2 regions of the Mesorhizobium sp. 113-1-2 genome follow, and region 2 is predicted to be linked to the other one. Evidence: predicted binding sites of a transcription regulator. Region 2 holds the regulator's gene; the other holds the start of a gene.
The links. Region 2 encodes PhoB, which activates phosphate uptake and scavenging genes when phosphate is short. Its sites were predicted from a motif close to TGTCATNNANCTGTCAT; they were not measured.
Positions count from the first base shown of each region.

Region 1 (15,817 bases), 1.1 Mb from region 2:
TGAGCAGATCGTTGGTGATCTGGGTCGGCGTCGCGCTGGTGAATTTGCTGCCGATGATCGCCGCATACCCTGAAATGATCGGCGCGGCGAAGGACGTGCCATAAAGGCCGGTCTTGTCGCCGGTGACACCCACGACGAGGAAATGGCTCTGCACAGCCGTGTTCGAGCCGGCGTAGTTGGAGTACCAGGCAAGCTGGGCCTTGTTGGACGTCGTGCCGTTGGTCGACAGCGCGCCGACGAAGATCGCCGAGGCTTTGCCGACCAGGGCCAGGTCGAGATAATCCTGCTGGCCGCCGGTGACGCCGCCCACGGCAACCGAGTCGTTGCCAGCTGCCTTCGAGACAATTGCCGACCCTTTGGCGGCGTAGGAAATGATCGAAGCTTCCTCCGGTGCCCAGCCGATCTGGTTTAAGCTGTAGCCCGCCTTGGCGTACATGCCGTAGCTCAGATTGAGCACGTTCAGACCGCTCGCCAGCGGGACGTATGAACCGGTGGTGAAGTCTTTCGACCTGATCGTCGCCAAGGGCGCAACCATGCTGGCTTCCTCGCGGGTCCATTCACCGTGCCGCTGGGTTTGAACCCCGAGGCCGAAATTGCCGGAAAAGCGCGACGTGCTGCTGAAGTCGTCGACCATGGTAATGGTGACGCCCTTGCCCTTGTACCCTGCGGCCCATGCGGCGCCGACGTCGGGGCTCATCCAGTTCTGTACCGTCTGTGCCGCCGGCGCGGCCGGGATCGTCGCGCTCACACATATGGACCCGCCACCGTGGCAGAGCGCGGCCGTCTCATCGGCGTTGAGGGCCTCCTGCGCCGACGCGAATGGCGCCGAAAGGATGACAAGGGCGGCGGCGAGGCCGAACTTCATGCAAGTACCCGACATGTTCCTACTCCAGTCAGACAACAACCAGGATGAGCGATCGCTTTCGGGGCGATGAATTCCTCATTCGCAGCCTCGCGGCGATCAGAAAGTAACACGGTAGTTCAGCCAGAGATGCTGGCTCTCCGGTTTAGCGTTAACCAGATATTTCAAGGTTTCCTCAGGCGCCATCTGGCTGGCCGCGAGCCGGCAATTGACGCTGTAGGTACCGAAGTCGCCATAGTCGGCTTCGCAGGACTTTTCGGTGAGCCTGCCGCCAAAGGTCGTGGTGAGCGACAGGGAAAGCGTGCTGTTCGGGCTCGGATGCATCTGCGTGAGGAAACCAAGCTTGAGGCTGGGCGCGATCCGATACTTCTCGCCCTCTTCTCCGGTCCCGAAACCCCAAAGGATGCCGGTATCCTCGGTGATCTGGGTCAAAAGGTCGACATGCATGTCGACCCAGCTCGCGCGGTACCATTGGTTGAACGAGACAAAGGTCCCGTTCTGAAGTTCGTAACCGCCATTGCCCAGGCCTCTCGCGCGATCGCTGAGCGGCGAGCCCTGATGGATGTCGACCAACGATGTCGTCATTTCCTGCGCGATGGCCGGGGACGCACCGACCAGCGCCCACAGCAGGAGCGCCGCCGTGCGGAAACCCACTCGATTGCCGGACTTTTCGCGCATGCGCGAAACACCTCGCCCCACCGTTCCGGATCAGTGCCTGGTGGCGACGGGCTTCTCTGGCAGCCCACTGTAGCCGGATTATCCGCGCGACATTGGCATGGGTTCGGTTACCGCAGGGTTTACTTTAGCGGAGGCAAATATGATTTTGACTTGAGAGGGCCTGGCTGGCGCCGCGCCCGCGATGGCGCCGAACGCGAGTCGCGGGCGTCACGGCCGGAGGCTGTTTTTACCCGCTGCTCCCAATGGTGAGCGCCGGCGCGGTTCGCTTGCCGCCGCCCACGAAGCAAAGCCGGGCAAAACCTACGCGGCGTCGCGAACCTTCTCGATGCGCGAACGGATCGCCTCGATCATCGTCTCGCGGATAACAGTCTCGCCATGCGTCTCGCGCATATGCTCGACGGCACGGCGCATCACTTCGGCTTCCTCGTCGGCACGGGTATGCCACTCACAGCCGGGCACGAGCGACCCGCAGTGGAATGCCTTCATCGGATTTCTCCTTTTCCTCCGGGGAGCCGATCGAGGCTCCGCCACTTTTTTTGGCTCACGGTGTATTCGGGCTGAATTCCCGGACGTGAGCGGGGGGCGAAGACTATAACACGGGAAGGCCGGTCTGGTTGCATCAAAGCATCGTGCGCCGCCCGCTCTGTCAACTCCAGACGGAACTGGCTGATCTTACGGCCAGCGCACCTCTGGCGGCAGGCTGGACAGGATCGACGCGACATTGCCGCCGGTCTTCAGGCCGAAGATGGTGCCGCGATCGTGCAGCAGGTTGAATTCGACGTAGCGGCCACGGCGGATGAGCTGTTCGTCGCGGTCGCCGTCGGTCCAGTTCTCGTTGAAGTTGGCGCGCACGAGGTGGCCGTAGACGACGAGGAAGGAGCGTCCGACATCCTGAACGAAGTTGAAGTCGGCATTCCAGCCGCCTTTGTCCTCGCCCGAATGCAGCCAGTCGAAGAAGATGCCGCCGGTGCCGCGCGGCTCGTTGCGGTGCGACAGATAGAAGTACTCGTCGCACCAGGCCTTGAATTTCGGGTGGTCGGCGACGCCGGCATTCTTCTCGCAAGCGAATTGCATGGCGCGATGGAAAGCGACGGTGTCAGGATCGTCCTGGGTGCGGCGGCGGTCGAGCACCGGCGTCAGGTCGGCGCCGCCGCCGAACCATTGCCTGGAGGTGACCACCATGCGCGTGTTCATGTGCACGGCAGGAACGTTGGGGTTCCAGGGATGCGCGATCAGCGAGATGCCGGAGGCCCAGAAGCGCGGGTCTTCCTCGGCGCCGGGCATCTGCTTCCTGAATTCGGGCGAGAACTCGCCATAGACGGTCGAAGTGTGGACGCCGACCTTCTCGAAGACGCGGCCATGCATCATCGACATGGTGCCGCCGCCGCCCTTGCCCTGGTCACGCTCCCACGGCGTCTTTTCGAACCGGCCCGGCGACCACGAGGCCAGGGGCCCTTGGAGATCCTGCTCGATCTGCTCGAAGGAACTGCAGATGCGTTCGCGCAGCGCCTCGAACCACAAACGCGCCTTCATCTTCTTCTCTTCGATGTCGGCGGGCAGGCCAGCCGGTATTTCAGGTCGTTCCAAGTGCCGTCTCCGGTTGCGGGGCGGCCCGCCCCTACAAATGACTCGTCTTTTGCCGGCGCGATCCCTAATCTCTTAGGGAACAGGGTCAAGTCACTTTGCTTTCGCGCATGATCCTTTCCGAAACTCGGGTTCCGGTTTCGGGGTCATGTGCCAGGTGCAAGGAGTTGTTTCGTGCGCACCCCGGCAAGACCGCCGCTGGATGGCCTGAAAAAAAGGCTCGACCAGAGCCGGGCCGAACGCGCGCGCATGCCGCGCGACGGCTTCCTGCGCGAAACCTTCGTGCTGCCGCGCTCCGATGCGCGCCTCAAGGCCAAGGAATGGTTCGAGCGCTTTCCCAAACAGGCCTACTGGACCGAGATCGAAAGCTGGTTCGAGCGGCCGGGCGATTTGATCGAATTCACCATCAGGCGGTTGCCGGCGGCAGATTAGGATTCTACCAACAGTCGCCTCGCTCCCGTACCCTCCCTGGCCAGCCGGTCGCCCTTGTTCCTGAGCGGGCATTTGTCGATCGACATGCAGCCGCAACCGATGCAGTCGGTCAGCCCGTCGCGCAGTTTCTTCAGCTGGGCGATCTTGTGGTCGAGCCCGTCGCGCCAGGCGGTCGACAGCAGGTTCCAGTCGTCGCGCGTCGGCGTGCGGCCTTCGGGCAGGGATGCCAATGCCTGGCCGATTTCCGCGAGCGAGATGCCGACCTCCTGGGCGACCTTGATGATCGCCACCCGCCGCAGCACGTCGCGGCCGTAGCGGCGCTGGTTACCTGACGTGCGGTGGCTGCGGATCAACCCGCGCGCCTCATAGAAATGCAGTGCCGACACCGCGACGCCGCTGCGCATGGCCACTTGGCCGACTGTCAATTCCGTTACTGGAGCCATTTCCCATTTTTTCCGCTTGACCTCAAGTTAAGTTGAGCTTGTAGCGAAGAAATGTTGGTAGGGCAAATGACAGGAGAGGGCGATGTGCGCCTGGGTGAGAATGGCTGGAGAAACCACTGCCGTCAGCAATGGCAAGGGTGGCGTCGCCGATGGGCCGCGGATTCTATCCGAGCTGCCGGATGGCTTCACCCGCCACCATGGCGACGGAGAGCGCGACATTGATGCTGCGCGCCGCACCTTGCATCGGGATGGTCAGCCGCGCATCCGCCGCCTGATGGACCGCATCCGGCACGCCTGCGGATTCGCGGCCGAACAGGAGGATGTCGCCGTCCGCGAAACTGAAGCTGGTGTAGGGGGGTGTCGCCTTGGTCGACAGAAGCACCAGCCGGCGCCCGTCCTTCTTGCGCCAATCCTCGAAGGCGTTCCAGTCAATGTGCCGGGTCAGGGCGGCCATTTCGAGGTAGTCCATGCCGGCGCGCTTGAGCGCCTTGTCGGAAAGCGGAAAGCCGGCCGGTTCGATGATATCGACGCCAAGGCCGAGGCAAGCGGCGAAGCGCAGGATTGTCCCGGTATTGCCGGCAATGTCCGGCTGGTAGAGCGCGATGCGGAGACGACAGTTCATTTCCGCGTCCTTCTAATAAGTGGCAGATCGGCCACAGGGGCTTCCCGGTTTTGGAAATTCCTGGACCTGCGGGTGGCCATTTTTTGCGAAGTCGGGTATACGGCCAGCATTGTCAACCCGAACCGATGGAGGGGAAACTCATGATGACCATGCACATCCAGCGCCCCTCTCGTGGGCTTACCTGCCTGCCGGCGGTTTCGGTACGACAATTCTCCTGACTCTCTAAGACTTGATCGCACCGATTCCCGCCGAAACACCTTTTCGGCTCTCGAAGGAATCCTGCGATGTTTTTCAAAAAGTCAAAAGGGCTGAACGCCCGAACTGAGCATGCCTGGACTGACGCTCGCCGTGTCCAGACAGACGCAATCCGCGCCTCCGGCCGAATGCCGGCGGACGACGTTGCTTCGCCTTTCCATCTCTATTTTCATACGGAGGACGGACCGATGTTCGATCCCTACAGAATACCTGGCTCGAGGAGCCTGCATATCCACCGGCTGCCGACCTGGGCGCTGCTGATCGGCGACACCTATTCGTCGGCGGTCCATGCCGAAGTCCGTCGCCGCCCGCATCGCGGCATGCTGCCGGATGTCGATTTTTCGCGCGCGGTGCCCGATCCGAGCCGGCCTTCGCTGGTGCGCCGGATCATCCGGCTGATCCGGCCGGGTGCGAAAATCCGGCTTGTCGACACCGCGCCGTCAGGATCGGCAAGCGAGCCTGTCGGCGAAAAGCCCGCGAACCCCTATATTGCGCGAAGCAGGGCCGACGGTCCGGATGATTCCGGACCGTCGGCCCTCGGCGCCACAAGGCCCGGGGACTTCGGACGTCGCCAAGCCGCGTAAGCGGAAAACAGATTTAATGAGCATGACCCATGTTGTTGTTTAACTGGTTTGAAAGAAGGCTCGATCCGTTCCCGGCAGCGGAACCGGTCGAGCCGCCCAAGACGCTGGTCGCCTTCTGCCTGCATTATACGCGCGGCGCCTGGCCCTATATCCTTGTCGATGCGGTGCTGGTGACGGCCATCGCCATCGCGGAAGTGTGGATGTTCGGCTTCCTTGGCCGCATCGTCGACTGGCTGTCGGCACAGAACCGCGAGACCTTCCTGCAGACGGAAGGCTGGAAGCTCGCCGCGATGGCCTTCATCGTGCTGTTCGCGCTGCCGGGCACGGTGTGGCTGCATTCGCTGCTCAACCAGCAGACGCTGATGGGCAACTATCCCATGCGCATCCGCTGGCAGGTGCATCGCTACCTGCTCAAGCAATCGATGAGCTTCTACCAGGACGAGTTCGCCGGCCGCATCGCCACCAAGCTGATGCAGACCGCACTCGCCGTGCGCGAATGCGTCATCAAGGTGATCGACGTGCTCAACTACGTCATCGTCTATTTCCTCGGCATGCTGTTCATCGTCGGTTCGGCCGACTGGCGGCTGGCCGCGCCGCTCGGCGTCTGGCTGGTCGGCTACATCCTGTTGCTGCGCTATTTCATCCCGCGCCTGGGCAAGGTCGGCGAGGAGCAGGCCAATGCGCGCTCGGTCATGACCGGCCGCGTCGTCGACAGCTACTCCAACATCCAGACGGTCAAGCTGTTCAGTCATGCCAAGCGCGAGGCTACCTTCGCCCGGGAAGGCATGATGGGCTTCCTCGACACGGTCTATCGGTCGATGCGGCTGGTAACGGTGCTTTTTGGTTCGCTCTATATCCTGAACGCGCTGCTGCTGTTCTCTGTCACCGCCATCTCGCTATGGCTGTGGATGGGGCAAGTGGTGACGATCGGCGCGGTCGCCGTGGTCATCGGCCTGGTTCTCAGAATGTGGGGCATGTCGCAGTGGATCATGTGGGAAATGTCGGGCCTGTTCGAGAACATCGGCACGGTGCAGGACGGCATCGCCTCGATCTCGCTGCCGCGCCTGGTCGAAGACAGGCCGGATGCGAAGGAGATCAGCGTTGCCAGGGGTGAGATCCGCTTCGAGGACATCCGCTTCCACTACGGCAAGCAGAAAGGCGTGATCGAAAGCCTGTCGCTGGCGGTGAAGCCGGGCGAGAAGGTCGGCATTGTCGGCCGCTCGGGCGCCGGCAAGTCGACACTGGTCAATCTGCTCCTGCGCTTCTATGACCTGGAAGGCGGCCGGATCCTGATCGACGGACAGGAGATCGCCGGCGTGAAGCAGGATTCTCTGCGGGCCCAGATCGGCATGGTCACGCAGGACACCTCGCTGCTGCATCGTTCGGTGCGCGAGAACATCCTCTACGGCCGGCCCGATGCATCAGAAGAGATGCTTGTCGAGGCGGCGCGGCGGGCCGAGGCGCTGGACTTCATTGGCGGCCTCGCGGACCACAAAGGCCGCAAGGGGTTCGACGCTTATGTCGGTGACCGCGGCGTCAAATTGTCCGGCGGCCAGCGGCAACGCATCGCCATTGCTCGCGTAATGTTGAAGGATGCACCGATACTTATCCTTGACGAGGCGACGTCGGCGCTGGATTCCGAAGCCGAAGCGGCCATCCAGGAGAATCTCTACAAGCTCATGCAGGGCAAGACCGTCATCGCCATTGCCCACCGGCTGTCGACCATCGCGGCGATGGACAGGCTTGTGGTGATGGACCAGGGTCGGGTCATCGAGGAAGGTTCGCACGACGAACTGGTCGCCAAGGGCGGGCTCTACGCGCAGCTCTGGCAGCGCCAGTCGGGCGGGTTCCTGTTCGAGGACATCCCGGCCGATATCGCCAACGACGTGATCGCGAAGGGGCAAGCCGCAGAATGATGGCCGCCGCATGATGACAGCCGTCTATCGCTGGTTCGAGAACTGGGTCTTTCCGTTCAGGGAGCCGGCGAATCTTCGGCCACCGTCCAGCGTTGGCGGGTTTCTCTGGCACTATGTCGGCCAGGCGAAGTTCGCCTTCTTCGCCATGCTTGTCATCGGCGGCATCGCGCCACTGGTCGAAGCAGGCCTGTTCTACTTCGTCGGGCGGCTGGTCGACATCCTCGACCAGCTTCCCGGCGAACGCAGCTGGCATGCGCTGTGGACCGCCGCCGGCCCGGAGCTGGTGTTCATGATCGCGGTGGTGCTGGTTATTCGCACCGTCGTCGTCGGCCTCTCGGCGCTGGTCGACGAACAAACGATCACGCCAGGCTTCTACAATCTGGTGCGCTGGCAGGCGCACCGGCACGTGTCGCGCCAATCCTACGCCTTCTTCCAGAACGATTTCGCCGGCCGCATCGCGACCAAGGTCTGGCAGGCGGGGCAAGCGACCGGCGACCTGATGGAAAGCTTCATCGAGGTCGTCTGGTTCATGATCGTCTATACGGTGACGACGCTGGCGCTGGTCGCCGGGCTCGATCTCAGACTGGCGGCGCTGGTGGTGGTCTGGATCGTGGCTTTTGGCGGGCTGGCCAGGCTCTATGTGCCGGCGATCCGAAAGCACGCCGAAGCGACGGCCGAGGCGGGCTCGATGATCAATGGCCGCATCGTCGATTCCTATTCCAATGTGCAGACGTTGAAACTGTTCTCGGCGGACGGCGACGACCGCTACATCAGGAACGGCTTCGACATCTATCTCGACGCGCTACGCCCCTTCACCCGCCAGCTCACCGGCGTGCGCATGGCGCTGACGACGCTGTCGGGTATCATGATCACGGCGATCGGCTGTTTTGCCGTCTATCTCTGGGTCGAGGGCTCGATCACCGTCGGCGCGGTCGCCTTCACCCTGTCGCTGGTGTTGCGGCTCAACATGCTGCTCGGCCGGCTGATGATGCAGCTCAACGGCATTTTGCGAAATCTCGGCGTGCTGGAAAACTCCAAGGCGCTGATCTCGCAGCCGCTCGGCCTCACCGACGCGCCCGACGCCAGGGAGCTTGTCGTTGCCGGCGGACGTATCGACGTGAAGGGCGTCGAGTTCCACTACGGCAAAGGGTTCGGCGTGCTGAACGGCATCGACCTCGTCGTCAAGCCGGGCGAGAAGGTCGGGTTGGTCGGACCATCGGGCGCGGGCAAGACGACGCTCGCCAATCTGATCCTGCGGCTCTACGACCTGGAAGGCGGGTCGATCACCATCGATGGCCAGAGCGTTGCCCAGGTCACGCAGAATTCGCTGCGCGCCAATATCGGCGTCGTCAGCCAGGACACCGCCCTGTTCCACCGGTCGCTGCGCGACAACATCAAGCTCGGAATGCCCGATGCGACCGACGCCGAGGTGATCGTGGCGGCCAAGAAGGCCGAGGCGCACGACTTCATCCTGGGCCTGCGCGACAACAGGGATCGTGCCGGCTACGAGGCGTTTGTCGGCGAGCGCGGCGTGAAACTGTCGGGTGGCCAGCGCCAGCGCGTGGCGATCGCCCGTGTCTTCCTCAAGGACGCGCCGATCCTGATCCTCGACGAGGCGACCTCGGCACTCGATTCCGACATCGAGGCAGCGATCCAGGAGAATCTGACGCGGCTGATGGAGAACAAGACGGTGATCGCCATCGCCCACCGGCTGTCGACGATCGCCGCGCTCGACCGCCTGGTGGTGCTGGACGGCGGGCGAATCGTCGAGCAAGGCACGCATGACGAGTTGGTGGCGCTCGACGGACTCTATGCGCGGCTGTGGAAGCGGCAGTCGGGCGGCTTCCTGTATCACGAGGAAAGCGTGCTCGAAGAGACGCGGCCGGCGGAGTAGGCGCATGGGTGAGATGCCAGAAGTCGGCTATGTGCTCAAGCGGCTCCGGCCAACCACGCCGGCCTTCGACAGGCTGAAGGATGAGAGCCGGCTGGAAGGCTACTGGATGCTGGTGCGCCTGGCGGACGGCTGGGCGAGCGGCCGCAACAAGTTCCTGAAACGGGGCGAGGCGTTGTTCGGGGCATGGCATGGCCGCGAGCTCGCCGGTGTGTGCGGGCTGAACATCGATCCTTATGCCGAGGGCAGGGACCAGGGCCGGGTGCGGCACCTGTTCGTCGGCGCGCCTCACCGCCGCGCCGGCCTTGGCCGCATGCTGGTCGAGACCGTCATCGATCGCGCACGCCGCTATTTCACCGTGTTGAACACCCGTGCGCCGCCGGAAGCCTTCGTTTTCTACGAACGGCTTGGCTTTCAGCCGGTGTTGGGTGAAGAATTCGTCACGCATCGCATGTCGTTCGAAAAAGGGGGCTGAAATGTCCTTGCGTCCGCCATCTCATCTTGCCGGCTCTTCGGCGGCCGAAGCGGCCTTCGACGCGCTTGGCCACGAGATCCTGGCCGAGAAGGCGGCGGCCCTCGGCCGCGCCGGACAGCGCGTGGAAGAAACGCTGGCCAGGTTGCGCGCCAATGGCGACGAGCAGTTGCGTCCCAAGCTTCTCAAGGAAGCCGCCGAGGCGGTGCACGGCTATTTCATCCAACGCGAGTTGTGCGGCTTGCGCAAGCACGATGGCGTCATCCGCGAGTACGACATCCCAAGGGCCGTGCTGGTCAGGCTTGGCGCCAAATAGGGATTACTCCAGCCACTTTGTGATGAACGTGCCGTTCTCGTGAATGTCGGTCGTTTCCAGCGGACCCGGGCCGAGATTGGTGAATTTGTGCGGCGTGTGGGGCGGGACGATGACGATCTGGCCGGCGGAAGCCTCGATTTCCTTGTCGCCGACGGTGAACAGCCCGGTGCCTTGGCGGATGATGAAGATCTCCGCGTAAGGGTGGGCGTGCAGCCGCGGGCCGCCGCCTTCATCAGGCAGGTAGTTGAAGATCAGGCAGGAGTTGGAACCGTAGGCGCCGCATTGCAGTTCGCCCTTCCAGTGGTCGGAGCGAACAGCCCATTCCTCACGATCGATGACGTGTGCCATGCCTGGGAAGATAGATCACACCGGCGCCCTCTGTCGAGGCAAGCCGGGGCCTTGGATTTGCGGTTGTTTCCCGGTTGTTTAGCCGCCTATTGCGGCGGTTCGCCGTCCCGCCGGGCAATAGGAGATTTTGTCCCCGCGACAATCTGCCCTTGTGCCTTGACCCGTCTGGACAAAAACGGGCTTCACGCATAAACCGAAGTCCAAATGCCGGAGGAATTCGCTAGCCTGTTCGCCATGCGCTGTCGGGTTGGCGTGATTGAGCGGGGAACAAGGCTCGGCCACCGGCGCGGAAGAGGCGAAAGGATCAGGCACCCGTGAGCGCAACCGACATCCACGATCCCAATCGTCGAGATTTTCTTTATGTCGCCACGGGCATGGCCGCCGTGGTCGGCGCCGGTGCCGTCGCCTGGCCGTTCATCGACCAGATGCGCCCCGATGCCTCGACGCTGGCGCTCGCCTCGGTCGAAGTCGATGTCGCCTCGCTGACGCCGGGCATGTCGCTGATCGTCAAGTGGCGCGGCAAGCCGGTCGTGGTGCGCAACCGCACCGAAAAGGAAATGAAGGACGGCGAGGCCGTCAACCTTTCCGATCTCAAGGATCCGATCGCCCGCAATGCCAATCTGCCGTCCGACGCGCCGGCGACCGACGCCAACCGCACCACGCCCGGCAAGGAAGCCTGGATGGTGATGGTTCAGGTCTGCACGCATCTGGGCTGCATTCCGCTCGGCCAGGAAGGCGATTTCGGCGGCTGGTTCTGCCCGTGCCATGGTTCGCAATACGATACCGCCGGCCGCATCCGCAAAGGCCCGGCGCCCGAGAACATGGCTGTGCCGGTATTCAAATTCATTTCCGATACCAAGATCCTTATCGGTTGAGGCAGGGGGATATTTCGATGAGCGAGGGACACTCGACCTACACGCCCAAAACCGGTATCGAACGCTGGTTCGACGCCCGCATGCCGCTGCCCAGGCTGGTCTATGACAGCTTCGTCGCCTATCCGGTGCCGCGCAACCTCAACTACATGTGGACGTTCGGCGGCATCTTGGCGATCATGCTGGTTTCGCAGATCCTGACCGGCATCGTGCTGGCCATGCACTATACGGCCGACACCAATCTCGCCTTCGGTTCGGTCGAGAAGATCATGCGCGACGTGAATTCCGGCTGGCTGTTGCGCTACATGCATGCCAACGGCGCGTCGTTCTTCTTCATCGCCGTCTATCTCCATATCTTCCGTGGCCTCTATTACGGCTCCTACAAGGCGCCGCGCGAGCTGCTGTGGATCCTCGGCTGCATCATCTACCTCTTGATGATGGCGACCGGCTTCATGGGCTACGTGCTGCCATGGGGACAGATGAGCTTCTGGGGCGCCACCGTCATCACCGGCTTCTTCAGCGCCATTCCGCTGGTCGGCGAGTGGATCCAGCAGCTGCTGCTCGGCGGTTTTGCCGTCGACAACCCGACGCTGAACCGCTTCTTTTCGCTGCACTATCTCCTGCCGTTCATGATTGCCGGCGTCGTCGTGCTGCACGTCTGGGCGCTGCACGTGACAGGCCAGAGCAACCCGACCGGCATCGAGGTCAAGTCGAAGACCGACACCGTCGCCTTCACCCCTTACGCGACCATCAAGGACGCGTTCGGTATGATCGTGTTCCTGTTCATCTTCGCCTATTTCATCTTCTTCCTGCCGAACTATCTCGGCCATGCCGACAATTACATCGTCGCCAATCCGTTGAAGACTCCGGCCCACATCGTGCCGGAATGGTACTTCCTGCCGTTCTACGCGATCCTGCGCGCCATCACCTTCAACATCGGGCCGATCAACTCCAAGCTCGGCGGCGTGCTGTGCATGTTCGGCGCCATCGTCATGCTGTTCCTGGTGCCGTGGCTCGACACCTCCAAGGTGCGCTCGGCGGTCTACCGGCCCTGGTACAAGCTGTTCTTCTGGCTGTTCGTGGCCGACGCCATCCTGCTCGGCTGGCTGGGCTCGCAGCCGGCGGAAGGCAGCTACGTGTTCATGGCGCAGATGGCGACGTTGTTCTACTTCGCCTTTTTCCTGGTCGCGCTGCCGGTGCTTGGCCTGATCGAGACGCCGCGCAGGCTGCCGAATTCGATCACCGAGGCGGTGCTCGAAAAGAACAAGGGTGGCAGCGGGCATCCGGCGGGCGCCGCGGCCGCGCCAGAGACCAAGGGCTGAGCGGTAGAGAATCTAAGGGGATTTGGCATGAAAAAGATTCTCACCTCGCTGGCGCTGGTCGGCCTTGTGGCCGCCGGCACCGCCGCCTTCGCGGCCGAAGAGGCGCACAACGCGGCAGCGCCGACGCATTTCCCGATCAACGAGCCGAAGGAGATGAGCTGGAGCTTCACCGGCCCGTTCGGCACCTATGACAAGGGCCAGCTGCAGCGCGGCCTGAAGGTCTACAAGGAAGTCTGCTCGGCCTGCCATTCGATGAATATGGTGGCGTTCCGCACGCTCGAGGGGCCAACGGGCCTTGGCTATTCGGATGCGCAGATCAAGTCGCTGGCGGCCACCTACACCATCCATGACGGCCCCAACGATGCCGGCGAGATGTTCGACCGTCCCGGCAAGCCATCGGACTATTTCCCGGCGCCATTCGCCAATGTAGAGGCCGCCGCGGCCGCCAATGGCGGCGCGGCACCGCCGGACATGTCGCTGCTGGCCAAGGCGCGCGGCGTCGAGCGCGGCTTTCCGCAATTCGTCTTCGACATCTTCACCCAGTATGATGCCGGCGGTCCCGACTATATCCATTCGCTGCTGACCGGCTACGACCAGACGCCGCCGGCCGGCATGGTCATCCCCGAGGGCACGCACTACAACCCTTACTTCATGTCCGGCGTGTCGCTGAAAATGCCCAAGCCGCTCTCCGACGGCCAGGTGACCTATGATGACGGCGCGCCGCAGACGGTCGACCAGTATTCCCGCGACGTGGCTGCCTTCCTGATGTGGGCGGCCGAGCCGCACATGGAGGCCCGCAAGCATACCGGCGTCAACGTGCTGTTTTTCCTCCTGGTGTTCGGTGCGCTGGTCTACCTCGTGAAGCGCAAGGTGTGGGAAGGCGTGGCGCACTAACCGCGCCGAGGGGCTGCACAGGATTACGAAAGGGCGCCTTAAGGCGCCCTTTTCGCATTTCCGGAGGCGGTGATGTCACATGGCCGTCACGGCAGGCGGCGATCCTGCGTCATTCCCAACGAAGGATCGCACCCATGAAGAAATACGCATCGCTGGCGGCTGGTCTGCTGCTGCTGGTCATCGGCTCGGCCGCCCAGGCCGAAGACGCGAAACCCTTCGTGACCAACAAGGATATCGACCTGACGATGATCCTGCCGCCGCCGCCGGCCAACGATTCGGCGCAGACCAAGGCCGAACTCGGCGAGGTGCTGGCGCTGCAGGTGACGCGCACGCCCGAGATGGTGGCCAACGCCGTTGCCGATTCCGAGGAGAATGTCTGGCGCTTCGCCAATGTGATGGGTCCGAATTTCACCAAGGAGAGGCTGCCGAAGTTCAGCGCCTTCTTCGATCGCGTGGTCGAGACCGAAGGCGCTGTCGTCGATCCGGCCAAGGATGTCTGGAAGCGCCCGCGTCCGCACCAGCTCAGTGATCTCGTCAAGCCCGCGGTCAAGCTGTCGAGTTCCGGCTCCTGGCCGTCGGGTCATGCCACTGTCGGCACCATGATGGGCATCATCCTGGCCGACATGGTTCCGGAGAAGCGCGCGGAGATCATGGCGCGCGCGGCCGAATACGCCCACAACCGCGAGGTTGGCGGCATCCACTATGCGTCCGACGTGGAGATGGGCAAGATTTCCGGCAGCGTCATTGCCGCTGTCCTGCTCAACCGGGACGACTTCAAGGCCGAGTACGAAGTGGCCAGGGCCGAGCTTCGTTCTGACCTCGGCATGTAAGTCCCAAAGCGCGTCGCGTCGAAGCGGATTCACGCGACGCGCTTTGGGTGCTCGCTGCGCGCGCCAGCCGGGGCGTCGGTTTGTCTTCGTTCTCGCGCAGCCGGCTCCAGGAGACTAAAGCCGGCAACAGCTCACTGCGTCGACACTTGCACCGATATTGGAAAGGCAAAATACAGGTTGCAGGCAAGAAGCTCGATACCTCGTTTACCCCTGCGAGCGAGAGGCTCAGGCGCTTCAACGCCAACGGTTGCGCTGCCTTTGCCCTTCGTCTGCAGTGCGACGAGAGCATCATAGACTGCGCGACGCTCGCGGACGGATGCCTGCTTCGGATTTTCAGGGTAATAAAAGGGGATCGTCAAAATCAGATAGTCCATCCGACAGCGCGGCGCCGAAATCGCGATTGCCTTCTTGCGCAGAGCGATCTCGAACGCGCCGGACCGTTCGTCGAATCCAGTCATCCATTGTCGACGCGTATGCAATTGTCCAAGCGCGTCGCCGACCACGAAATCTGCCGGGCGCAGCACGACCGTCCAACTGGCCCGCTCGGCAGCGGAGACGGCTACCGGCGCCCAGCTCAAGAGCGAGGTTGCCATGATGACGGTCGGCATTTTCCGCAGAAGATAGGTCATGCAGCGACCATGGTTCGACCGGAAGGGATGCTTCAGGCGCCCCTTTTTACCCCTATGCGAGCGTTCGGCAACCCGTCCTTTGGCATAGCGCGGCGCTCAAACAGATGCGGATCGAGATCGGACGGGTTATGAAGCTCATTGGGCTGCAATTCGATCGGACAAGTGCCGCGTGTCAATCTCCGGTGCAGGGAGGCGAACGGAAGGAGCGGATCATGGCGAACGGGATGGGTACGGACGAGGACATGATACGGGCCATCATCGACAGGCAGTTTGCCAGCCTTAGCTGGGATGAGACTATCGCCCCAAGGTGGGATGATTTCGCGGGCGATTTCCTGGACGGCGCCAGCCTCTATCCGGCAGCCCGCCCGGCAAGGCGCACCAGCGTCGCCGATTTCGTCGAGCGGATGCGCGGCCTGTCCGACACCTCACTGCGGTCGCTTCAGGAGACCGTGCTCGGCACCGACATCTGCGTCTTCGGAAACATCGCGATCGCGGCGGTCACGGCGGAGATGATCGAGAACAGTGCCGAGACCAGCCGGTCCATGGAAATGCTGTTGCTGGTGAAAAGTGAAGGGCAGTGGAAGATCGTCGCGCAGGCATGGGACAAAGCGAGCGAGGCCAATCCTTTGCCGGATGCGCTTGTCTCGGGCGTCACATCGCGCTAGCCGTTGTCGGTCGCGTCGGGTTTGGTCCCTGCGCCGTTCGCATTTGCCCAGCTGGATCATCCGGAGCCGCCTTATGAAACCTTCGCTCGAAGACACGCTGCTGGCGGCGATCCGCACCATTCCGGACTATCCGAAGCCCGGCATCCTGTTTCGCGACATCACCACGCTGCTCGGCAATGCGCGCGCCTTCCGCCGCGCCATC
Region 1 covers NZ_AP023242.1:2,660,461-2,676,277, forward strand. The annotation lists gene JN279_RS12670 (S8 family serine peptidase) at 1-880, opposite strand, end outside; gene JN279_RS12675 (hypothetical protein) at 962-1,540, opposite strand; gene JN279_RS12680 (DUF1059 domain-containing protein) at 1,841-2,026, opposite strand; gene hemF (oxygen-dependent coproporphyrinogen oxidase) at 2,213-3,127, opposite strand; gene JN279_RS12690 (hypothetical protein) at 3,299-3,556, shown strand; gene soxR (redox-sensitive transcriptional activator SoxR) at 3,553-3,999, opposite strand; gene JN279_RS12700 (tRNA (cytidine(34)-2'-O)-methyltransferase) at 4,163-4,621, opposite strand; gene JN279_RS12705 (hypothetical protein) at 5,065-5,460, shown strand; gene JN279_RS12710 (ABC transporter ATP-binding protein) at 5,490-7,376, shown strand; gene JN279_RS12715 (ABC transporter ATP-binding protein) at 7,387-9,270, shown strand; gene JN279_RS12720 (GNAT family N-acetyltransferase) at 9,275-9,742, shown strand; gene JN279_RS12725 (DUF6665 family protein) at 9,744-10,055, shown strand; gene JN279_RS12730 (cupin domain-containing protein) at 10,059-10,403, opposite strand; gene petA (ubiquinol-cytochrome c reductase iron-sulfur subunit) at 10,718-11,278, shown strand; gene JN279_RS12740 (cytochrome b) at 11,296-12,597, shown strand; gene JN279_RS12745 (cytochrome c1) at 12,625-13,491, shown strand; gene JN279_RS12750 (acid phosphatase) at 13,626-14,321, shown strand; gene JN279_RS12755 (hypothetical protein) at 14,453-14,950, opposite strand; gene JN279_RS12760 (nuclear transport factor 2 family protein) at 15,055-15,615, shown strand; gene JN279_RS12765 (adenine phosphoribosyltransferase) at 15,689-15,817, shown strand, end outside.
Region 1: JN279_RS12750 (acid phosphatase) is a predicted target of PhoB. The motif match lies at 13,565-13,581, and genes of this name have one in related genera.

Region 2 (15,817 bases):
GCCTATTTGTTCCATAGCGGCCGGAACTTTTTCGGAGAATCCGCGTTGTATTAGCGGGGCTTGCAATCAGCTTGACCTGCAATCCGTGCAATCACGTCATTCTGAGGGAGACGTCTTATCATGAGTTTATCCGCCACCATCGCACCGCACCTGCCGTTCCTGCGCCGCTTCTCGCGTGCCGTCTCGGGATCGCAAGAGAGCGGCGACGCGCTGGTCGCTGCGATGCTTGAGGCCATCATCGCCGACGTCGACATCTTCCCCGAGGCATCGAGCGACCGTATCGCGCTCTATAAGGTTTTCGCCAAACTCTTCACCTCGGTGGCCATCCGCGTGCCACAGGAGCAGGCCCAATCGGCATGGGAGCAGCGCGCCGCCGCCAATCTCAATGCGATCGCGCCCCTGCCGCGCCAGGCCTTCCTGCTGGTTGCCGTCGAAGGCTTCAGCGAGGACGAGGCAGCCGAGATCCTCGACGTCGGCGACGAGCAGTTCTCCGAGCTGCTTGCCCAGGCAAGCAATGAAATTTCCCGCCAGGTGGCGACCGACGTGCTCATCATCGAGGACGAACCGCTGATCGCCATGGACATAGAGGAGATGGTCGAGAGCCTCGGCCACCGTGTCGTTGGAACGGCGCGCACGCACGCCGAAGCGGTGACGATGTTCGGCAAGACACGGCCGAAGATGGTGCTCGCCGATATCCAGCTCGCCGACGGCAGTTCAGGCATCGAGGCGGTCAACGAGATCCTGTCGTCAACCTCCGTGCCGGTGATCTTCATCACCGCCTTCCCCGAGCGCCTGCTGACCGGCGAGCGCCCCGAACCGGCCTTCCTGGTGACCAAGCCGTTCAATCCCGACATGGTCAAGGCGCTGATCAGCCAGGCGCTGTTCTTCGACCGCCAAGCGAAGGCCGCTGCATAGGACCGCTTCTTTTCCGGCAGGAATACCCGACATCAAAGGCCGTTCGATGCGATGCATCGGGCGGCCTTTTTCGCAACCCGATCCATCAACGGAGAATTTCGAGAGCTCCACTGCGAACCATTTGCAAGCGCCGTCTTTTTCAGCAAAGGGTGGAACAAACCACATCCACCCACGTTTTCCCTGCATCATTCGGAAGGAGATGAACCATGCTTTACTGGGCGCTCGTATTTCTCGTCGTGGCGATCATAGCCGGCGCGCTTGGTTTCGGCGGCATCGCCGGCACATCTGCCGGTATCGCGCAGATATTGTTCTTCATCTTTCTCGCCTTCCTGGTCATTTCGCTGCTGGCCGGCCTGTTCAAACGGGCGTGAGGGCGAACACCTATCCGAGCGAACACTGGAAGCCGCACCCCTCAAACGGTTTCCAGCCACCGCCGGACGGAGCCCTTCAAAAGGCACCGTCCGGCGGACCGTTTTAGGGGACAGGTTTCCCGGAAATTTCATTTGGGAACCCATTCCACAGTGAGCCGTTCAGCCTGAGTTGGGTGGACAGATCGACCGATGCGCTCCAGGACTGCAGATAGAACGGAAGGCGCACGGAGCGACGAAGTCATCGCCCTGCATCCGGCAGAAAGTGGCATGCAGCTTGGCCGGGCTCTTCTCCACGCACTGCACAATGCCGGCATTTCCGTTCTCTATCAGGATCGCGAGATGAAAACCGTATGGGCTCGCAACATGCGCGCGCCCTGGGCTTCGGACAATTCCGACAGCAATGGCATTTTGCCGATGGCGCAGGCCGATCGCATCAGCGCCGCCAAGCGCGATGTGGTCGCGACCGGCAATCCAGAGCGGCTCGAGATCAGTGTTCCGGTCGAGAACGGCGTCCGCTGGTTTCAGGTTTGGGTCGATGCCGACCGGGGCGACGCCGGTGACGTGCAAGGTGTCGTCACCACCATGGTCGAGACAACCGAGCAGAAGCGGCGCGAACAGACACTGACAACACTGCTGCGCGAGGTCAGCCACCGCTCGAAGAACCTCCTGGCGATCATCCAGAGCATCGCGACCCAGACCGGTCGCTATTCCGATGGCATCGGCGACTTCCTGACGCGTTTTCGCGGTCGGCTGCAGTCGCTGGCCTCCTCCCAGGATCTGGTGACCTCCTCGAACTGGCGCGGTGCGGCCCTTCATGAACTGGTGACGAGCCAGGTCGGCCGCTACGGGACGAACACGTCGCACGGCCTTCGCTTCCGGGGCGCCAATCCCTATCTCAATCCCAATGCCGCACTGCATATCGGCCTGGCGATGCATGAGCTCGCCGTCAACTCGGTCAGCTACGGCGCCCTGTCCCGGCCGGATGGATTCGTCGAAGTGACCGCCAATCTCGACACCGCCGCCACTGGCGAGGTCGCCCTGTCGCTGACATGGGCCGAGACCATAGGAGCCAATGGCGGCCGGGGAAATCAAAAGCGTTTCGGCAGCGTCGCGCTGGAGCGGGTGGTGCCTACATCGCTCAGCGGAACCGCGAGCCTCGACATCGCGGACGGCCGCCTTGAATACCGCCTTGTCGTCCCGCACAGCAATTTCGAGACGCAGTGAGTGGCCCGCGGCAAGCAACGATCCTTAACCGGCTGTTCACCATAAGAGCCGATGCTGTTTTACCCAGATACCGCTGCAACCCCCGGGTTGCGGCACGGTGTGGGGAGGAATGCTTGACAGTCGCCGACATGAACAGACTGGAACAGGCCGCCCGTGTTTCGATGGGCGAATTTCAGGATCCCGAAGCATCCGCGGACCCGCTTTCCCCGCCGCATCACACCTTGCTTTGGGGCGTCGTCCTGGCGGCGGCCGCGACAATTCTCCTCATCGGGCTGTTCCAGCTGACCTGACCGAAATGCCCGCTGGCACCAGTGCCGCTGTTTAGCCCCTTGCAGCGCTGGCTGTATTCGCGTGTCCACCCCGACCGCTCAGGAACTTTTGGCCGATCTGGGCCGTTATTGTGGCGAGAGGACATGTCGCCATGGAACACATCGCTGCATTGTTGCTGGTCATCGGTTGCAGCAATTCGATGACGGAGTGCCACGAACTGCAGGTGCCAGTCAGCGTTTTCGAGACTGCCGACGCATGCACCGCCGAACGCCCCTTCGCCCTGGGCGACGTACAGGGACAGGCGCAGCATATTGTCGCCAAATGTCTCGCTGTCGATCCCGCGCTCGAGGATGACTATGATCAGATCGTCTGGAATGTGCGTCCCGATGGCAGCCTCGAAGCTTCGCTTGCCATTTCCAGCCTGGTCATGGCATCTAACGCAGTACGCCCAGAAAAAGACTCTCTTAGCCAACAATAAATTCGAGCAGCAAAGGCCGTCATTTCGTGCTAAATGGCTGTTGGAGCTTACCAAAGTGTGGACACAAAGTGAGGAGTGACTCTATGCGGAAGATGATTATTGCCATGGTTGCGGTGGCCGCTCTCAGCGGCTGCACGTCGACCGAGCAGGACGTCGTTGGCGGCGGCTTGATTGGCGCCGGTATCGGCGGCCTGGTCGGCGGCGGCAAGGGCGCGCTGATCGGTGCGGCTGTCGGTGCCGGTTCCGGTCTGCTGGTTCGCAAGCTGCAGAACGGCTATTGCCAGTATCGCGATCATCGCGGCCGGATTTACACGGCGCGCTGCAACTAATCCGGCGATAGTCGAAACTTCGATCCGGAGGCCGGCCCGCCGGCCTCCGGATTTTGCATGTATTGGCGTTTGATTGCCATCCGCCTGGCTGTTCGCCGTCAGACTGTCAGCGGGATCCGTATTTCCACCTTCAGACCATCGGCCTGAAAATCGCGCTTGATCGTGCCACGCAGCTCTCGCGTGACGTTGAGGTCGATCAGCTTGGTGCCGAATCCGGTCTCGGCTGGCGCCTCGACTTTTTTCTTCCCGGCCTCCCGCCAGTTCAGCGCCAGCGTCCGCTCGCGCCCACGCCCTTCCACCGACCAGTCCACCTTGAGCGCCCAGTCGCTCCTGAGCGAATTGGCGGAATTGCCGGCTTCGCCATATTTCAGCGCATTGGTTGCCAGCTCATGGAAGGTCAGGCCAAGCGCCTGCGTGGTGGTCTCGTCGAGCAGGACCTCCGGTCCCGACAACAACCCCTCAGGCAGGTCCTTGCCGAACACCTGGCCAAGCTCGATGCGCAGGAGATCGGCGAGATCGGCCTTCTGCCAGCGCGAGCGCGTCAGCATGTCCTGAGAGGCCGCCATTGCCTGCAGCCTGGCCGAGAAGGACGCCGAGAACTCGTTGACGTCGGTCGCCCGCGAAGCCGTCTGCCGCGCGATCGCTAGCACCCTGGTGATCGAATTCTTGATGCGATGCTTCATCTCCTGCAGCATCAGATCCTTTTCGAGTAGGCTTTTTTCGGTCGTCTCGTGCAGGCGCGATGCCGCCTCATAGGCCCGCTCCTGATAGCGCGCGACCAGCGCGATGGCGCCCGCCGCCAGCAGGCCGAACAGCCCCAGCATCACTGGGATGGCGCGCGACGACGGCTGCGAGAAGGCGCTGGTCGGCCTGAACAGTACCGTCCACGGGCGGCCGGCCACCGTGATCTTGCGGGTGACCAGCAGCCGATCGCCAAAGGCAGAGGCAGGCGGCGTCTCCGACCGGAACAACAGATTGTCGCTGTCCGCCGCCCCGTCATAGATCTCGGTGTTGACCGGCAGCAGCGGCGCGCGGCTGAGTGCGATCTGGAACAGGTCGCGGGCCCGGAAGGCCGCATAGAGAAAGCCCGCGGTCGAGGATCGCGACGCGTTGATGACCTCCGGCGCGGTCTCGACGTTGAGCCGCACGAAGACCAGGAAGCCGGGGAAGGTCTGCGTCGCCCCGGTGCCTTGTCCCAGCTGCACCAGCCCGCTCGCGTGCTGCTGATCATCGGCCATCGCCTTTTCGATCGCCGCGCGCCGAACCGGTTCGCTGAACATATCGTATCCGATACTGGCCTGGTTGGACGGATCCAGCGGCTCGAAGAGCATGATAGGTGCGCGCCAGGGCTGCGTCGTTTCCGGATAGACCGGATGACTGACGCCAAAATCGTGGAGGATGTCGCGCTCGACCGCCGCCTCGTCGCCCGTCTTGACGAGTCCGAGGAAGCCAATACCGCGCAGGCCGGCGAAATTGTTGTCGACATCCAGCGCGTTGAAGAACGCCTTGAACTCGTTCTGCGAGATGTCGCCATTGCGGGCGTCGAACAGCGCCTGCGTCGACCGCAGCAGCGACAAATGCAGGTCGATACGGCTCTCGATCCGGTTGAGCGCATCGTCGGCCGCCGCTTCGAACTTGATGCGGGAGGCCTCCTGCGTCGCGAAATAGGCGAACCCCGCCATGGTCATGCTGATCAGCGCAACGGCGATGAACGCGACAATCGGAAAAAGTTTCTTCAACGGATCATGCGGTCCATGAGCAATACCGGACCTTTATGGGCAAGTCGCCGGGCCAACACAATGGCAGGGCCAAGCCATCGCGATCACTGGCATATCACGTGAGCGGCAACCGGCCATGCCGATCAAGCCCATACCGGGCGACCGGCAGCCCTCAGGCGGCGATTCTCAGCGCGCCCGGCCCGGGAATGGCGCCTGGAGGGCACTTGCCCAGGATGATCATGCCGAGCACCTCGTCCTGGGTGACATCGGTGGTGCGCGCGGTGCCGACGACCTGGCCGTTCTTCATCACGCAGACCCGGTCCGCCAACTCGAACACATCATGAATGTCGTGGCTGATCAGGAAGATGCCGATACCGTCGGATTTGAGCTGCTTGACCAGTTCGCCGACCTGCGCGGTTTCCTGTGGACCAAGGGCGGCCGTCGGCTCGTCCATGATCAGGATGCGGGCGTTGAACAGGATTGCGCGCGCGATCGCCACCGATTGCCGCTGTCCGCCAGACAGCTTGATCACCGGCTCCTTGAAGCGCTGGAAGCGCGGATTGAGCCGGCCCATCACCTTGCGCGCCTCGGCCTCCATCGCAACGTCGTCGAGCGTGCCCCAGCCGGTCATCAGCTCGCGGCCGAGGAACAGATTGGCGGCAGCGTCGACATTGTCGGCCAGCGCGAGTGTTTGGTAGATCGTCTCGATACCGTATTTCTTGGCGTCGCGCGGATTGGCGATCGAAGCCTCCTCGCCATTGACGAAGATCTGGCCGCCGTCGCGCTTGTAGGCGCCGGACAGGATCTTGATCAGCGTCGACTTGCCGGCGCCGTTATGGCCGAGCAGCGCCACGACCTCGCCGGGGAAAAGATCGATCGAGGCATCGTCGACGGCGCGAATGCCGCCAAAGGCGATCGAGATGTTGCGCATGTCGATCAGCGGCGTGCCCATGGGGGCGGTTGCGGGAGCGGTTTTGTCGGTCATGATCGTTTTTCCCCCTAAACCCGCTTGCGATAGACGGTGTCGAGCCACACCGCGATGACCAGCACCGCGCCGACCACGATGCTCTGCAGCGGCGAGTCGATGCCGAGCAACACCATGCCCGACTGCAATGACTGCATCAGCAGCGCGCCCAGCATGGCGCCCAGCACCGTGCCGGCGCCGCCGGCGAGCGACGTGCCGCCGATCACAGCGGCGGCGATGACCAGAAGCTCGTCCAGCGTGCCCAGAGCATTGGTCGATGCGTTGAGCCGGGCCGACGAGATCGCCGCGCTGATGGCGGCCAGCACGCCCATGATCATGAACACCTTCATGGTTACCCAGCGTGTGTTGATACCGGCGAGTTCGGCCGCCTCCGGATTGCCGCCGATGGCAAAGACATAGCGGCCAAAACGCGTGCGCTTGGTGATGAAGGTCATGATGATGCCCACCGCCACCGCCATCAGCACCGGTATGGCAATGCCATGCGCGATGAACAGCCCGCCCTCGGGAACGGTAATGCCGTTCTGCTGGGCGTACTGGCGCACGATGCCGATCGGCCATGGATAGGAATTGGCGATCCAGACGGCGCCAAGGATAGCGGCGCAGGCAACCACGCCGAGCAAGGTCTCGGCCCAAACGGGACGCAAAGGAAAGTGGAACCGCTTGCGCTGCGACCTGCCGTTGAGCAGCATGAAGGCGACCGCCACGCAGGCGACCACACCGACGATCCAGCTGGCGGTGGCGCCGATCGAGCCGCGCGGTCCGCCGCCCATCAACTGAAAGGTTGTGTCGAGCGGCGCGACCGTGCGCCCGCTGGTGATCAACCACGCCATGCCGCGCCAGACCAGCAGGCCGCCCAGCGTCACGATGAAGGCCGGAACCTCCATATAGGCGATGATGAAGCCCTGGAATGCACCGATCAGGAGACCAAGCACCACGCCGGCCGTCAGCGCGATGATCCAGAGCCAGGGATTTCCAAGCTGGAAACCGATGACGCGGATGAGGAATTCAGCCTGCGCCACACCCATGATCATGCCGATCACGCCTTCGACGGATCCGACCGAGAGGTCGATGTTGCGCATGACGATGACCAGCACCATGCCGGTCGCCATGATCGCGACCGAAGAAGTCTGCACCGACAGGTTCCACAGATTGCGCGGCGTCAGGAAAAGCCCACCCGACAGGATGTGGATGCCGACCCAGATGACCAGCAGCGCACCGACCATGCCAAGCATGCGCGTGTCGAGTTCTGTAGCCTTGAGGAACCGTCCAACGGCGCTGAGTTCGGATGCACGCGCCTTGTCCGCCGCCGTGCTGCCGACCGGTTGATTAGAGGTCGTGTCGGTCATGCTATCCTCCCACCGGTTTACCGTCTGGCGCGGATGCCGGAACATGGATGCTATTTGCTTTCCGCAGTCATTTGAAGCGGGAAGCCCCTTGAGAAACGCCGCGGCTTATGGGCCGCGGCGTCGATATCGAACAGTATTGCGCCGTTTAGTTGCAGGCCGCGACGCTGCCGGCGGCGACGCCCGCGCAGACTTCGTCCTTCTTGATCCAGCCGGCGTCGATGACGACGTTGAGATTGTCCTTGGTGATGGCGACCGGGGTCAGGAACAGCGACTTGACGGTGTTGCCGCCAGGCGTCGTGAAGTCCTTGACACCGGCGATGTCGGTCATCTTCTTGCCGTCGGCCAGCTGCGAAGCGATCTCGGCGGCGTTCTTGCCGAGTTCGCGCGCGTCCTTCCACACCGACACGGTCTGGGTGCCGAGCGCGATGCGGTTCAGCGCGGCATGGTCGCCGTCCTGGCCCGACACCGGCACGGTGCCGGCGAGACCTTGCGCCGTCAACGCTGCGACGACGCCGCCGGCGGTACCGTCATTGGCCGCGACGACCGCGTCGACCTTGTTGTCGTTGGCGGTCAGGAACTGTTCCATGTTCTTCTGGGCGTTGGCGGGCAGCCAGCCGTCCGTATAGGCCTCACCGACATTCTTGATCTTGCCGCTGTCGATGGCCGCCTTGAGCACTTCCATCGAGCCCGAGAACAGGAAATCGGCGTTCGGATCGGCGCCCGAGCCCTTGATGAAGACATAATTGCCTTCCGGCTTGGCCTTGAACACCGCAGCAGCCTGCAAGCGGCCGACTTCCTTGTTGTCGAAGGTCAGGTAGAAGACGTCCTTATTCTCGATCAGGCGGTCATAGCCGACGACCGGAATGCCTTCGTCCAACGCCTTCTGCACGGCCGGGCCGATGGCCGAGGCGTCCTGCGCCAGGATGATCAACGAATTGGCGCCCTGCGAGATGAGGCTCTCGACATCGGTAAGCTGCTTGCCGGGATTGGACTGTGCGTCGGCGGAAATGTACTTGTCGCCGGCGGCCTCTATCGCCTTCTTCATCGCGGCCTCGTCAGTCTTCCAGCGCTCTTCCTGGAAGTTGGACCACGAAACGCCGATGACCTTGTCCTTCGCCTGCGCGACCGACGCAAGCGTCAGCGACATGGCGACACCCGCCAGGATGGCGGCTGTGAATCTCTTCATGATATTCCTCCCTGCGCCGCGTATGGCGCGACCAAACTGGCCCTAAGGCCGGCACAGAGGCCCTATTTTTTCGAGCCTCGAAAAAACACTGATCCAACACCGGAACGCTGTCAACAACGATTCTGATGGATTTTGATGTCCCCGCGAATTTTTTTCGAGCCTCGGAATAAATAAATGACAGGACGGGCCGCTTCTGCCAGTATTTGACCGTGTCGCATGCGGCGTTCGAGGAACCGCGGCGACCGGGGAGGATGTGGGAAAACATGTCGGTCGGAATCCGTCACGACGATCTGCGCCGGCGCAACCGCGCCATGGTGATTGCGGCCGTGCGCCGGGCCGGCCGGCCCTCGCGCACCGAGATCGCCGCGACCACCGGCCTCAGCCATTCGACCATATCGGCGATTTCCTCCGATCTGATCGGTGAAGGCATCCTGGCCGAAGGCAAGCCGAGCGAGGCCGGCTCGCTGAAGCGCGGCAGGCCGCAGGTCGGCCTCGGCCTCAACCCGGAGGCCGCGGCCGTCATGACCGTGGTGCTGTCGCTGAATTTCCTGTCCGTCGCCGTCATCGACTATGCCGGCCAGGTGGTCTCGGAGGAACAGCGCCGGCTGGACACGCTGACCATGTCGCGCGAAGCGCTGATCGGCGAATGCGTCGCCATCGTGCGGCGGCGCCTCGAGGATCCCGATATCGACGTGCGCAGCGTCGCCCGCATCGCGCTGGCGATCCAGGGCATCACCGACACCGAGGCCCGGGCGATGCTGTGGTCGCCGATCACGCCGCAGACCAACATCGCCTTCGCCGACATACTCGAGGCCGAGTTCGGCATCCCCGCCACCATGGAAAACGACTGCAACATGATGGCGGTGGCGCTGCGCTGGCGCGATCCCGAGCGCTATCGCGACGACTTCATCGCCATCCTGCTTTCGCACGGCATCGGCATGGGCCTGGTGCTGAAGGGCGAGCTGTTCACCGGCACCCATTCCTCGGGCGGCGAGTTCGGTCACATGATCCATCGGCCCGGCGGCGCGCTCTGCCGCTGCGGACGCCGCGGCTGCGTCGAGGCCTATGCCGGCAACTACGCCATCTGGCGCAACGCCAGGCAGCTTGGCGAGGACACCGAGCCGGTCGCCGACGTCAGCGACGCACAGATGCGGGCACTCGCCGCCACCGCACGGGAAAGAGACGGGCCTGAGCGAGAAGCCTATCGCAAGGCCGGCGAGGCATTGGGCTATGGCCTCGGCAGCCTGTTCGCGCTGATCGATCCCGCGCCCGTCGCCATGGTCGGCGTCAGCGCCGCCGCCTTCGACCTGATCGAGCCGGCATTGCGCGAGGCGATCGCGCAGACCGCCGGCGGCCAGCACTCGAAATCGATTTCCTTCGACACCGAACCGAACGAACTGCCGCTAATCCGCGAAGGTTGCGCCATGCGCGCGCTGACCTTCGTCGACCAGGAGATTTTCGCGCCGGGCGTGCAGGCGAAATCAGGCCTTGCCGTAAAGAAAAACGTAGCCTGAATCAGGTTACGCTCAATCCTCGCGGATCGCGTAGCCCGCCCCGCGAATGGTGCGGATAACGTCCGGCATGCGGCCATTGTTGACCGCCTTGCGCAGGCGGCCGACATGCACGTCGACGGTGCGCTCGTCGATGTAGATCGTCTCGCCCCAGACATTGTCGAGCAGCTGGCTGCGCGAGAACACGCGGCCGGGATGGCGCATCATGAATTCGAGCAGGCGGAACTCGGTCGGCCCAAGCCGTATCTCGCTCTTCTTGCGATAGACCCGGTGCGATTCGCGGTCGAGCACGATGTCGCCGACCTTGAGCACGCTGGACAGCACTTCCGGCTTGGCGCGGCGCAGCAGCGCCTTGACTCTTGCCATGAATTCCGGCGTCGAAAACGGCTTGACCAGATAGTCGTCGGCGCCGGTGGAAAGTCCACGTACACGGTCGCTTTCTTCGCCCCGCGCGGTCAGCATGATGATCGGCAGCCGCTCGGTCTCGGGCCGCATTCGCAGGCGCCGGCAGAGTTCAATGCCGGACACCGCAGGCACCATCCAGTCGAGCACCAGAAGGTCGGGCACGTTCTCCTGCAGCCGGATTTCGGCTTCGTCGCCGCGCGGCACCACCTCGACCTGGTAGCCTTCGGATTCCAGATTGTAGCGGAGCAGCACCCCAAGCGGCTCCTCATCCTCCACCACCATGATGCGTGGCGCGATCATCGACTGGTTACCCCTGCGCTCAGGCCGCCGGCGCTGACATCGCCGTCTCGTCCTGTTTTGGACGATTGGCGGGCAGCTGCGTGCCGGTCAGGACATAGTACGCATTCTCGGCGATGTTGGTCACGTGGTCACCGATGCGTTCGAGATTCTTGGCGCAGAACAACAGATGCGTGCAGGCCGTGATGTTGCGCGGGTCCTCCATCATATAGGTCAGCAGTTCACGGAAGACGGAGGTGTATTTGACGTCGATACGTTCGTCGTCGGCGCGCAACTTCGCCAGTGCGGCGGCATCGCGCGCCGCATACTCCTCGATCACGCCCTGCACCTGGATCAGCACCAGCTGCGCCATGGCGTCGATGGAATGCGACAGGTCGCGCGGTGTGGCGCTGAGGCCGACGGTGCCGACGCGCTTGGCGATGTTCTTGGCAAGGTCGCCGATGCGTTCGAGGTCGCCGGCCATGCGGATCGAGCCGACGACATGACGCAGATCGTCGGCCATCGGTTGGCGCTTGGCGATCAGCGTGATGGCACGGTCGTCGAGTTCGCGCTGGCGCGCGTCCATGATCGCGTCGTCGGAGACCACGCGCTGGGCCAGCGCATTGTCGGAATTCAGCAGTGCCTTGGTGGCGCCGCCGACCATCGAGCCGGCGAGGTCGCCCATGTCGCTGATCAGCCTGCTGATCTGTCCGAGATCCTCGTCGAAGGCTGCGACTGTGTGTTCGGCCATGATCCTGGTCCTCGTATGCGTGCGATCAGCCGAAGCGGCCGGTGATGTAGTCTTGCGTGCGCTTCTCGCGAGGCGACGTGAAGATCTTCTCGGTTTTGTCGAACTCGACCAGTTCGCCCAGATACATGAAGGCGGTCTGCTTCGACACGCGCGCCGCCTGCTGCATGTTGTGGGTGACGATGACGATCGTGTAGTCGGCTTGCAACTCGTCGATCAGCTCCTCGATCTTGGCGGTCGAGAGCGGGTCGAGCGCCGAGGCCGGCTCGTCGAGCAGGATGACTTCCGGCTTCACCGCCACGGTGCGGGCGATGCACAGCCGTTGCTGCTGGCCGCCCGACAGGCTGAGGCCGCTGGCGTTGAGCTTGTCCTTGACCTCGGTCCACAGTGCCGCGCGCTTCAGCGCCTGCTCGACACGGCCGTCCATCTCGGCCTTGCTGATCTTCTCATAGAGCCTGACGCCGAAAGCGATGTTCTCGTAGATCGACATCGGGAACGGCGTCGGCTTCTGGAACACCATGCCGATCTTGGTGCGCAGCAGATTGAGGTCCTGCGAGCGGTCGAGAACGTTCTGGCCGTCGAGCAGCACCTGGCCCTCGGCGGTCTGCTTGGGATAGAGCTCATAGATGCGGTTGAAGACGCGCAGCAGCGTCGACTTTCCGCAGCCCGAAGGGCCGATGAAGGCGGTGACGCTGCGCTCGGGCAGCGACAGCGTGATATCCTTCAGGGCCTTCGACTGGCCATAGTAGAAGTTGAGGTTCTTGACCTCGATCTTGGCCTTGGCCACCGCCTCGGCGGCGATCGTCATGTCTGGAGACAACATCTGGCTCATTTGTCCTCTCTGCGTCCGGTCAGGCTGCGCGCAAAGATGCTGAGCGCGAGAACCGTCAGTGTGATGATGAGTGCACCGGTCCAGGCCAGCTGCTGCCATTCCTCGTAAGGGCTGAGAGCGAACTGGAAGATGGTGACAGGCAGGCTGGCCATCGGCGCGTTGAGATTGCTCGACCAGAACTGATTGTTCAGCGCCGTGAAAAGAAGCGGTGCGGTCTCGCCGGAGATGCGCGCGATCGCCAGCAATATGCCGGTGACGATGCCGGAAAGTGCCGCGCGGTAGGCAACCGAGCGGATGACCACCCAGCGCGGTGCGCCGATCGCGGTGCCGGCTTCGCGCAGGGCGTTGGGCACCAGATTGAGCATGTCCTCTGTGGTGCGCACCACGACCGGGATGACCAGGATGGCAAGTGCTACGGCACCGGCGATCGCCGAGAAATGCCCCATTGGCCGCACCATCAGCTCATAGACGAACAGGCCGATGATAATCGACGGCGCCGACAAAAGGATGTCGTTGATGAAGCGAACCACGGTGGTGAGCTTCGAGAAGCGGCCATATTCCGCCATATAGGTGCCGGCCAGCACACCGATCGGCGTGCCGACGATGATGCCGATGATGGTCATCACGATGCTGCCATAGATGGCGTTGAGCAGGCCGCCGGCATCGCCGGGCGGTGGCGTCATTTCCGTGAAGACCGAGAGGGACACGCCGGCGAGGCCCTTGTAGAGCAGGGCGCCGAGGATCAGCGCCAGCCAGGCAAGGCCGATGCCGGCGGCGACGACGCACAGCGTCATCATCACGCCATTCTTGCGCTTGCGGCTCAGGTGAAGCGATGCGGCTGTCGACATCGGTCAGGCTCCGGTGCGGGCGTCAATGCGCATCAGCATGTAGCGGGCGATGGCAAGGATCAGGAAGGTGATGACGAACAGGATCAGGCCGAGCGCCACCAGCGAGGAGGTGTAGAGATCGCCGACCGCTTCGGTGAATTCGTTGGCGATGGTCGCCGAGATCGTCGTTGCCGGCGCAAACAGCGATGTCGAGATGCGGTGCGCGTTGCCGATGACGAAGGTCACCGCCATGGTTTCGCCGAGCGCACGGCCGAGCGCGAGCATGACGCCGCCCATGATGCCGATGCGCGTGTAGGGAATGACGACCCGGCGCGTGACTTCCCAGGTCGTGCAGCCGATGCCATAGGCCGATTCCTTGAGCACCGACGGCACCGTATCGAAGACGTCCTTGGTGATCGAGGTGATGAAAGGCAGGATCATGATGGCCAGGATCATCGCCGAGGTCAGCAGGCCGATACCGTAAGGAGGGCCGGCGAACAGGCTGTTGAGGCCCGGAATGCCGTGGAAGACGCTGATGATGAAAGGCTGCACCGTCGTCTGCAGGAACGGCGCCAGCACGAACAGGCCCCAGATACCGTAGATGATCGAAGGGATGCCGGCCAGCAATTCAACCGCCATGCCGATCGGGCGCCGCAGCGGGCGCGGGCAAAGCTCGGTGAGGAAGATGGCGATGCCGATGCCGAGCGGCACGGCGATCAGGATGGCGATGGCCGAGGTGATGATGGTGCCGTAGATCGGCGCCAGCGCGCCGAACTTCTCGGTCACCGGATTCCAGCTTTCGCTGGTCAGGAAAGAGAAGCCGAAGGTCGACAGAGCTTGCCAGGAACCGGCTACCAGCGAGATCGCAACACCACCGAGCAGGACCAGAACCAATATGGCTGCGGCGCGGGTCATTCCGTGGAAGATCGAATCGGTCAGCGCGAACCGTCGAACGGTGGCGTCGCGCGAACCTCTAACGGCTGGCAAGGCTTCCTGGACAGCGCTCATGTCAAGCTCGGCTCTTTCAAGTTGATGGGAAAAGGAGCGCCGCGGGCGCGGCGCTCCTTCGGAGGATATTACTCGCCGGCGTAGACGGGCTTGCCGTCGGCCTGGATGTCGGCCTTCCACGAAGCCTTGATCAGGTCGACGACGCTGTCGGGGATCGAGACGTAGTCGAGCGCCTTGGCGGTTTCCTTGCCGTCCTTGTAGGCCCAGGCAAAGAACTTCAGCGCTTCGCCGGTGGCAGCGGCATCATCCGGAGCCTTGTGGATCAGAACCCAGGTGGAGGCAGCGATCGGCCAGGTGGTGTCGCCAGGCTCGTTGGTGATGATGACGTTGAAGTTCTTGGCAGTCTTGAAGTCGGCATTCGAAGCGGCAGCGCCGAAAGATTCGAGCGACGGCTCGACGACCTTGCCGGCTGCATTCAGCATCTTGGAGTAGGACAGGTTGTTCTGCTTGGCATAGGCGTATTCGACGTAACCGATACCGCCGTCGGTCTGCTTGACGGTGTTGGCAACGCCTTCGCTGCCCTTGGCGCCGACGCCCGTCGGCCATTCGACGGCGCTGTCCGAACCGACCTTGTCCTTCCAGTCCGGCGAGAGCTTCACCAGATAGTTGGTGAAGTTGAAGGTGGTGCCCGAGCCGTCCGAGCGATGCACGACGGCGATCGCGGTCGACGGCAGGGTGAGGCTGGGGTTCAGCGCCTTGATCGCGGCATCGTCCCAGGTGGTGATGGCGCCGAGATAGATCTGGGCGAGGGTCTTGCCGTCGAGAACGAGTTCGCCCGGCTTGACGCCGGTGAGGTTGACGATCGGCACGATGCCGCCCATCACCATCGGGAACTGCACGAGGCCGTTCTTTTCCAGATCGGCGTCGGACATCGGCTTGTCGGTGGCGCCGAAGGTCACGGTCTTGGCGATGACCTGCTTGATGCCGCCGCCGGAGCCGATCGACTGGTAGTTGAGGCCGATGCCGGTATCCTTCTTGTAGGTGTCGGCCCACTTGGCGAACACCGGATAGATGAAGGTCGAGCCGGCGCCGGAAAGGTCAGCTGCCATTGCTGCGGAAAGGGTGAAGGTAGACGCTGTAGCCATTGCAATCGCAACGACCGCTGAGCGGATGAAATGTCTCATGTGGCCTGCTCCTGTTCGGAAGATGGTCTCTCGGCGCCATTCCTAACCAGCGCCCGCTGAGGCCAATAGACTTGGATTATTACAGTCGCATGACAGTTTCATGTCAGCCCGGTAACGCGTCGCCGGCACTCGAAAAGGAGGCGGCGTCGGGCGGTTGCGGCCCGATCCGAGTTTGCCGCGGGAATCAGGGGCTTGAGCCATCCGCCGGCTGCAGCCGCCGCCGGATTCGGCGGGGCTTTCCCAGGTGAAGAAAATCCGGACGGG
Region 2 covers NZ_AP023242.1:1,599,437-1,615,253, reverse strand. The annotation lists gene JN279_RS07785 (response regulator) at 121-915, shown strand; gene JN279_RS07780 (DUF1328 domain-containing protein) at 1,122-1,286, shown strand; gene JN279_RS07775 (sensor histidine kinase) at 1,476-2,510, shown strand; gene JN279_RS07770 (hypothetical protein) at 2,624-2,800, shown strand; gene JN279_RS07765 (hypothetical protein) at 2,932-3,258, shown strand; gene JN279_RS07760 (YMGG-like glycine zipper-containing protein) at 3,342-3,587, shown strand; gene JN279_RS07755 (CHASE domain-containing protein) at 3,686-5,326, opposite strand; gene JN279_RS07750 (ATP-binding cassette domain-containing protein) at 5,478-6,290, opposite strand; gene JN279_RS07745 (sugar ABC transporter permease) at 6,305-7,636, opposite strand; gene xylF (D-xylose ABC transporter substrate-binding protein) at 7,782-8,822, opposite strand; gene JN279_RS07735 (ROK family protein) at 9,086-10,336, shown strand; gene phoB (phosphate regulon transcriptional regulator PhoB) at 10,349-11,038, opposite strand; gene phoU (phosphate signaling complex protein PhoU) at 11,058-11,765, opposite strand; gene pstB (phosphate ABC transporter ATP-binding protein PstB) at 11,791-12,594, opposite strand; gene pstA (phosphate ABC transporter permease PstA) at 12,591-13,442, opposite strand; gene pstC (phosphate ABC transporter permease subunit PstC) at 13,446-14,429, opposite strand; gene pstS (phosphate ABC transporter substrate-binding protein PstS) at 14,498-15,553, opposite strand.